DNA from 2 places in the Caldibacillus debilis DSM 16016 genome. Region 1 is predicted to be linked to the other one. Evidence: a T-box and tRNA genes for the amino acid it is inferred to sense, from the RefSeq annotation. Region 1 holds a T-box; the other holds one or more tRNA genes.
What was found. A T-box is a leader RNA that pairs with one kind of tRNA and senses whether it is charged. The one in region 1 lies ahead of serS (serine--tRNA ligase), so its partner is inferred to be a tRNA-Ser.
Positions count from the first base shown of each region.

Region 2: it encodes a tRNA-Ser, which carries the amino acid that the T-box ahead of serS (serine--tRNA ligase) is inferred to sense. The anticodon was not compared.

Region 1 is NZ_KB912885.1:59,525-63,987, forward strand. It holds gene A3EQ_RS0108000 (deoxynucleoside kinase) at 1-293, shown strand, start outside; gene A3EQ_RS0108005 (deoxynucleoside kinase) at 290-958, shown strand; gene serS (serine--tRNA ligase) at 1,434-2,711, opposite strand; T-box leader at 2,765-2,998, opposite strand; gene A3EQ_RS0108025 (D-alanyl-D-alanine carboxypeptidase family protein) at 3,219-4,463, opposite strand, start outside.
Region 2 is NZ_KB912884.1:7,212-11,674, forward strand. It holds gene A3EQ_RS0106985 (Y-family DNA polymerase) at 1-734, shown strand, start outside; gene A3EQ_RS20760 (YolD-like family protein) at 825-1,151, shown strand; gene A3EQ_RS0106995 (CDGSH iron-sulfur domain-containing protein) at 1,347-1,556, opposite strand; tRNA gene A3EQ_RS0107000 (tRNA-Ser) at 1,671-1,760, shown strand; gene A3EQ_RS0107010 (hydroxymethylglutaryl-CoA lyase) at 2,198-3,103, opposite strand; gene A3EQ_RS0107015 (aldo/keto reductase) at 3,150-4,079, opposite strand; gene A3EQ_RS0107025 (NUDIX hydrolase) at 4,410-4,463, shown strand, end outside.

The DNA of each region.
Region 1 (4,463 bases):
AAAATCTGCCGAGACCGAATATGGTCATCTATCTTCATGCCAACTTGGACACGCTTTTTTCCAGGATCGCCAAAAGAGGACGGGAATATGAAAAGCATATTCAGGAAAGTTATCTGAAACATTTATGCGATGATTATGAAATGTACATGGACAAGTTCGAACGGGAAAACCCGGACTTGCCCGTTTTGCGGATCAACGGGGACGATCTGGATTTCGTCGAGAACCGGAAGGATCTGGAGAAGGTATTAAACCAAGTGGAAAACATGCTGTATAAAGGAGCCGACAAGCAATGAACCTGCGGGAAAAATACGGGATTCCAAGCCAAGCGATCATCACCATTGCCGGAACGGTCGGCGTCGGAAAATCGACGCTGACGGAAAAGCTGGCGAAAGCGTTAAATTTCCGGACATCCTTCGAAAAGGTGGATACCAACCCTTATTTAAGCAAATTTTACGAGGATTTTAAAAAATGGAGCTTCCATCTGCAAATTTATTTTCTGGCGGAAAGATTTAAGGAGCAAAAACGGATGTTCGAGTACGGCGGAGGGTTCGTCCAGGACCGGTCGATTTACGAGGATACGGGCATCTTCGCCAAGATGCATTATGAAAAAGGAAATATGTCCGCCGTCGACTATCAAACCTACACCCAGCTGTTTGAAGCGATGGTCATGACGCCCTTTTTCCCCCACCCGGACCTGCTCATCTATTTGGAAGGTCCCTTTGAAAAAATCGTGGAGAGGATCCGCCTGCGCGGGCGGCCGATGGAGAAAAACACGCCGGTGGAATATTGGCGGGAAATGTACGACCGGTATAAAGAGTGGATCGACGGTTTTAACGCCTGTCCGGTTTTGCGCCTCAACATATTGGAATACGATCTTTTCGAAAATGAGGCCTCCATCGAAGAAATTGTAAAAAAAATCGCCTATGTCTTAAACGGGGCGAACAGCCTCCGGAAATAGTACAAAATCCGTTACACCCTCGGTGTAACGGATTTTTTTAATCCGACCAATCTCCAATTTTTATGCGCTGTGTTGAAAAGAAGCGACGGAATCCTCTCTTCCCCGGGTCCCGTATCGCCAAAAAGAATCATAACAGACCCGTATGCAAATGTCAACCGGAAAAAGCCCCCGCAACGAAAAGCCCTCCGGGTTCCTCCCCGAAAAAAAGCCGATAGGGATTCATACCATGAAGGGGGAGCGGAGGGTAAGGGCCGGAAACAAAATCCGGTTTCCGCTTTTTGCAAGTCCCGGTCGAGAAAAATAAAAGGAATAAGACCGGGAAACCCTTGAAACCCGGCATCCTGTCCACCGAATGGGAAAGTTCCCCCCGGTTTCACTCCGCCCCGGCCATCCCGGTCTTTCCGTTTCTTGCCCGTTTCCTCCGATTTTTCCGATTTTCCGGTTCGGTCGGCCGCGGAATCAGGCTTCATGCGGTTCATCTTTTTTCGATTTTGTCCCTTCCGAAATAGGGGCGCAGCGCTTCCGGGATGACGACGCTGCCGTCCTTTTGCTGATAATTTTCCAAAATGGCGGCTACCGTCCGCCCGACGGCCAATCCGGAACCGTTCAGCGTATGGACAAATTCCGGTTTCGCCTTCGGTTCCCGCCGGAAACGGATATTGGCGCGCCGTGCCTGGAACGCTTCGAAATTGCTGCAGGAAGAAATCTCCCGGTAGGTGCCGTAACTGGGCAGCCAGACCTCAATATCGTATTTTTTCGCCGCCGTAAAGCCCAAATCGGCCGTACACATATTCATCACCCGATAGGGCAGGCCGAGCAATTGCAAAACCCGCTCCGCATCCTTCGTCAATTTTTCCAATTCATCGTAGGAATCTTCCGGTTTCACAAACTTGACCAGCTCGACCTTATTGAATTGGTGCAGGCGGATGAGCCCTCTCGTATCCCGGCCGGCGGATCCCGCCTCCTGTCGGAAGCAGGCACTGTAGGCCACATATTTCAACGGCAGGTCATCCCCGTTCAAAATTTCATCCCGATGATAGTTGGTAACGGGGACTTCGGCGGTCGGAATGAGGAAGTAATCCCTCGATTCGACCAGGAAGGCGTCTTCCTCAAACTTCGGCAATTGTCCGGTGCCCGTCATGCTGTCCCGGTTTACCAAATAGGGAGGCAGCAGCTCTTCATAGCCATGCTCTTGGGTATGCAGATCCAGCATAAAATCAATCAGGGCCCGTTCCAATTTTGCCCCCAGCCCTTTGTAAAAGACGAAACGGCTTCCGGCCACTTTCGCCGCCCGTTCAAAATCCAAGATCCCCAATTCGTTTGCAATTTCCCAATGGGGTTTCGGCGTGAAATCAAAGCGGGGGATTTCGCCCCATCTCCTCACTTCCACATTATCATCTTCCGAATCTCCGACCGGCACTGTCTCATGGGGGAGGTTGGGGATCGTCAGCAGCAAGTGGTTTAATCTTTGCTCGACTTCCCTTAATTCTTCGTCCAAAGCTTTAATCTTCTCTCCCACTTCCCGCATCTCTCGTACGTATTCATCCACATTTTGATTTTCTTTCTTCAATTTCGGGATGAGTTTGGAGACTTCATTCCTCCGGTTCCTTAATTTTTCGCTTTCCACAATCAATTTTTTTCTTTTTTGATCGATTTCATGGAATTGGTCCAAATTCGAGATGTCTTCCCCGCGGTGCCGCAATCGCTCCTTCACTTCATCAAAATTTTCCCTCAGCAATTTCATATCAAACATGCGATATCCCCTCCTTTTTTTGCTAAAAAATAAAAAACTCTCACCCCAAAATCCTTTGGGACGAGAGCCGGATCCCGCGTTGCCACCCAAATTGAAAGCAAATCACTTGCTTTCCTCTCTGAAGGATAACGGCCTTGTGCCGAAAATGCTTACTTGCCTTCCCTTTTCAGGGAAGGGTTCGGCATTTTTCTCGAGGACGGATTCACATATCCCTGTTACTGGTTCGCACCGGCCACCAGCTCTCTTCAAACAAAAGATATGCTACTATTTCCTCTCATCGATCAGTTTGTTCAATTTTCCTTCGTTTCATTAATTTTAACCAATGAAAAGGAAATTTTCAATCGGCGGACAACTCCAGTTCCTTTGCCGGATGCCTTTCCTTTTGGGCGGATGCTTGCCATATGCCCTCGGGGCCTGCAGGAACGGAGGTCGCCGTCGGCGCCGGCTACCCGGCCAAGCCTTGCCACAAGCCCTTCACCAGGGGGCGCCGCCGTTCCGCCGCCGGCATTAAAACCATCCTTTTACCGTGGAAGTGATGCTGCCCCACAAATCGCTGAAGAAGCTGCCGACGCCCCGCATGAAAAGGACGAACCAGTTCGCCTTTTCCACCGTATCCGCCGCAACCACGTCCACTTTTGCCGCATCGGAACCGTCGATAAATCCGTAATCCTCCCCTTCATATTCATAAGTCAAATATCCGACTTTTTCTCCTTTTTTTACGGGGGCGGTCAGTTCCCCTTTTTCGTTTAATTTGTTTTTATCCAGCACCAGCTTCGGTTTGTATTGATCTTTTTCCCCGCTTTTGATCATCAATTTCAACGGCTCTTTCGCAACGATTTTTACCTGTTTTTCCTTTCCCTTCGCTACCGGCAGGCTTTCCTTTCCCTTCACCGTATACCCGGCGGGGAACAGCTCTTCGGTCGTAAATGTGCTGAAGGCATAATTGAGCAGTTTTTCCGTTTCTTCAAACCTTTCCTTTTGGGAGCGGGTTTTCATGATGACGGAAATGAACCGCTGGCCGTCCCGTTCCGCCGTTGCCGTAAAGCAATAGCCCGCATACTCGGTGGAACCGGTCTTCAGTCCGTCTACCCCTTCATACTCGTAGATCAAACCGGGAAGCATCCAGTTGAAATTCGGGTATTCTTTTCCGTCACGGAATTTCAGTTTCGGAATCTTGGCCGTTTCCAAAACTTCCGGAAAATCGTTGATCAAACGGTAGGCCAATTTGGCGACCGAACGGGCCGACATCTTATTTTCATCCTTCGCATCGGTTCCTTCCGGATGCATTCCGAGCATGCTTTCGTTATTAAGCCCCGTGGAATTGACAAAATGGTATTTGTCCAAACCGAGTTCCTTCGCTTTTTCATTCATCAATTTTACGAAATTCGACTCCGAGCCGGCCACGAGTTCCGCCAATGCGACGGTGGCGGCGTTCCCGGAATGGATCGCCATGGCGTCGTACAGCTCTTTTACGGTATATTTTTCCCCTTCGGTCAAGCCGATATTGGAAAGCCCCGGGGCCGCGGACAATTTATGGACGAACTCGTTGATGGTGACCTCCTGATCCCAGCTGATTTTCCCTTCTTTAATGGACTCGAGCACAATATATTCCGTCAGCATTTTGGACATGCTGGCAACGCCCATCAGCTTGTCCGCATTCTTTTCATACAGTACCTTTCCCGTTTTTCCATCTATTAAAATCGCAGCCTCTCCCTTTAAATTTAAAGGGTCGCCTTCGGCCGCAGCTGCTGT
Region 2 (4,463 bases), on a different contig from region 1:
TGTGGACTTATGAGGATGTGCCGAAAAAATTGTGGCCGGTCGCACCGCTTCGGGAGATGTGGGGGATCGGCAGCCGGCTGGAAAGACGGTTGAATAACCTCGGCATTTTCTCTGTCGGTCAGCTTGCCAATTACGATTTGAAGAAACTGGAGGAAAAATTCGGCATCATCGGCAATCAGCTGTACTACCACGCCTGGGGCGTCGATTTGTCGGAGATCGGCGCTCCGATCATGGAAGGACAGATCAGCTTCGGAAGAAGCCAAATCCTCCTGCGGGATTACAAAAAGGAAGAGGAGATTCGCTGCGTGATTCTGGAAATGTGCGAAGAGGTAGCGCGGCGGGCGAGAGAGCACGGGATGGCCGGAAGGACGATAAGCCTCGGCATCGGATACAGCGCCGATGAAGGCGGAGGCGGGTTTCACCGCGCGCGGACGGTCGGGGGGCCGACGAACGTGACGGCGGACTTGTACCACGTTTGTCTCGGGCTTTTCAAGGAGAATTACAGCGGGAAAACCGTCAGGCAGATCTCCGTCACCCTTTCCAATGTGGTTCCCGATCAGTTCATGCAGCTGGATCTGTTCGATCCGAACCGCTGGAAAAGAAGGCAGCTCGGGTATGCCATGGACCGCATCCGCCGGAAATACGGTTCCGGATCGCTGCTCCGGGCCGTGTCCTACACGGAGGCCGGAACGGGGCGGATCCGCGCCGGGCTGATCGGCGGGCATAAATCGTGACGGACCGCGCAGGAGCCGAAGAAAAAGCGATGACCGGCGACTGACCGGCGGATATGATGACGAGCCATTTTACGGAAGGGAAGGATTCCGATGATTCGCGACCGCGGCAGGATCAAATGGTCGGCGATGATGCTTCCGGAACATGTGAAAATGTTGCGGGAGTGGGCCGAGGAAGAAAAATGGGAGGAAGAAAAAACGGCCGATGAACAGGCCCGGGAAGAATGGGACGGGATTCTCTCCCAGGCCGTCGGGTCCCGGAGGAAGGTTCGCGTGAATTATTTCCGGAACCGGCGGTATGAAATGCTGACCGGAGTTGTGCGCCGGTCCGACCCCCTCGCCCGCACCATTGAGCTGGAAGCGGAGGGGAAAACCATTGTGTTGGAGCGGGAAAAAATCGCGGGAATCGATTGGGAATAATGGGAGATGGAGCGGATCCGGGCCGCCCGGCTGGGTGGCGGAACACCGGACGGCAGGGGAGAAAAGCCTCCGTCCGGCCGCCGGATTTCCGAGTCCTCATCCACTGCGGGATTCCCAAGCCCTTATCCGCCGCAGGATTTCCCGGGCGTGCTGCGTCCGCTTCCCGAAACGGGAATTTAATTTTGCGACAAAGGATTATTCCCTTTCTTCTACCCGGACGGCGGATTGAAAACCTTCTTTTTTATGGGTGCCGTCGCAAAAAGGTTTGTTTCCGGATTTGCCGCAGCGGCAAAGGTAAAATACGGGCTTTGTGGCAAAAACCTTTCCTTCCGCGTCCACCAGTTCCACTTCTCCCGAGACCCGCAGAGGTCCGTTATCGTTGACTTGGATTTGCGCCTTTGCCATCGGATTCATCCTTTCTAATATGATTTTTTAAAAAAAATCCGTGAAAAGAAAAAAAGATGAAGACAAAAACCAAAAATTATTGTATAATAATTACCGCTGACGCGAATAGGACATGGAGAAGTACCCAAGTGGCTGAAGGGGGCGCACTCGAAATGCGCTAGGGCGGTCATCACCGCCGCGTGAGTTCGAATCTCACCTTCTCCGCTACTACCGGAGGAAAACCCGCTGACGGGTTTTCCTCTTTAATTTTGCCCGAATAGAAGGGACCAATGGCTCAAAACATGCCTTTTGGCACGTTCCTCCGTTCGTTCCGCGATTTTTTCGCCCAAACAGGGAAATCAGACCGGGCTTTTCCCGGGGTTCGAGGAAAAATCGCCCGCCTGTTTCGGCGATGAACGGAATCGGACCCTTGAACCGATCCGGAGGAAACGGAGGAACCGATTTCCGGCCGGCGGGCGGCCAACCCTTGAGAAACAGATATCGGCGAAAGGGGGAGGGCTGCCGGCAAATCCTTCCTTCGGCGGAAAACCGGAAAAGGGGGGCCCCAGAAAAAGCGGAACCGCCCGACATCGGTAATTCCCCTGAAAAAATGGTTCCCGCCTCGCTTCAAAACGGGAAAACGCGGGGCCGCCGGATTCCTTTCAGCCGCCCCTTCGCAACCGGTAATCGGCCGATTCGACGGGGCGGCTGAGGAAGGGGGCGATCCCATCCACGGCCTCCGCCAATTTTTCCCGGTCGATGTTCGTCCGGATCCCCATCCGTTCCAACATGTACACCACGTCCTCCGTTGCCACGTTTCCCGAGGCGCCGGGGGCGAAGGGGCAGCCGCCAAGCCCGCCGGCCGAGGCGTCGAAACGGTCGATGCCCGCCTGCAAGGCCGCCAGAATATTCGCGAGCCCCATCTTCCGCGTATCGTGGAAATGGGCGGTCAACAGCAGGTCGGGAAAGCGTTCCTTCAATTTTTTGAACAGGGAATAGGATTCGTCGGGAGAAGCCATGCCGATCGTGTCCGCCACGCTCAGTTCATCGGCGCCGAGGGCGGCGAAGGCCTCGGCGAGCTGGACCGTTTTTTCCTCCGGCACCCTTCCTTCAAAGGGGCAGTAGAAGGCGGTGGAAAGGCAGACCCGGATGAAGCAGCCCTCCGCTTTCAAATCCTTGATTAACGGCGCCAGTTCATGAAGGCTTTCTTCCGTCGTCCGGTTGATGTTCTTTTGGTTGAAGGTGTCGCTCACCCCGACGAAGAAGGCGGCGGCCTTCGCCTTCGTCTTCCGGAAGCGCTCCACGCCCTTCCGGTTCGGGACCAAAATCAAGTTCCGGACAGGGTCCCCCTCGGAAATCACCGCTTCCACAACTTCCCCGGCGTCCTTCATTTGCGGCACCCATTTGGGCGAAACGAAGGACGTGACTTCCATCTCCCGGAAGCCCGCCCTTTTCAAGGCAAGAATAAAAGCGACCTTCCTTTCCGTCGGAACGAACCCCTTTTCGTTTTGCAGGCCGTCCCGCGGACCGACTTCAATGATCGTCACCGATCGGGGCAGATTGTTCATCCCTACCATCCTTTTTTCAAAAATTCGCTCCGGCCTTCGGGAGTTTTCAGGATTCGATGCGGTGCAGGCCGTAGATATTCGCCTTCGTCCTCTTCCTTATAAAGGCGTATTCTTCTTCGGTCAACGGCGGTTCTTCCGCCGCTTTTACGTTCTCCCGAAGCTGTTCCGGGGAACTCGCCCCGACGACGGCCGTCCCTGTCACCGGGTTCGCCCAGACGAAATGGAGGCTCGCCGCGGTGAAGCTCCGGTTTTCCCCGAGTTTCCTTTGCAGTTCGGGGAGCAATTTTTCCAGTTCGGGATAGGAATAATCGAGGTAACCGCTTTCCTTCGCCTGGCTGAGCTTTTCGGCATACCTGTCGGTCAACAGGCCTTTCGCCAGCGCCCCGCGGACGATCAGGCTGACCCCTTTTTCTTTCAGCATCGGAATCGCTTGTTCCTCCGGCCGCCGGTCGAGGATGCTGTACTGCATCATGACGGAGACGATGCGGGATTTCCGCAAATATTCCCGGATGACCGTCGGGCGGATGGAGGAGATGCCGTAATAGCGGATGACGCCTTCGTCGGCCAATTCTTCGAAGGCTTCGATCGTTTCGTCAATCGGATCGTCCATCGTCCCGCCGTGGAGCTGATAGAGGTCGATATAGTCCGTGCCGAGCCGCCGCAGGCTTTGTTTTACCGCTTCTTTGATGTATTTTTTCGACGGATCCCAATACCAGCCCGCTTTTCCTTCCTGCCAGCGGTTTCCCACCTTCGTGGCGATGATCACCTTGTCGCGGACCGGCTTCAGCGCCTTGCCGACGATCGTTTCGTTCACGCCGTAATCGTACAGGTCGGCGGTGTCAAAATAGTTGATCCCGAGTTCCAAGGCGGTTTCGATGATCGATCTCGCCCTTTTTTCGTCGGTTCCGAGCGACATGCATCCGAGCCCCAGTTTCGTCGGATAAAGGTCGGAATGGCCCAATCTTCGCTTTTCCATCCTCTTCGCCTCCCTTTGATCTTTATTTTAATCTTTGGCTCGCCTGGAAAACAAGGAGGAACGGGCAAAATCCGGCGGAAAGGGGCGGGCGCTTTTCCGGAAAAATTGCGGCGGGAAGTAGTTTTTCGGCATATTGCCTCCGACCGAAGGCGGCCGGAGGGACTGTTGATGGTTTGGCCGAGGCTCCGTCCGGAGCCGAACCATCAAGGGGGCCATGCGGCGGAAAAAGAGGCCTCTCCTTTTCCCCTTTAGACTTTTTCCCTCCGAAGTGGTATAAATGGTTTTAGGCAGCCTGCTTGGGTACGGATCTGAAAAACGGGAGTGAAAAGGATGGAAACCTACGAAGAAAAGACATTAAACCGGAAGACGATCTTTGAAGGGCGG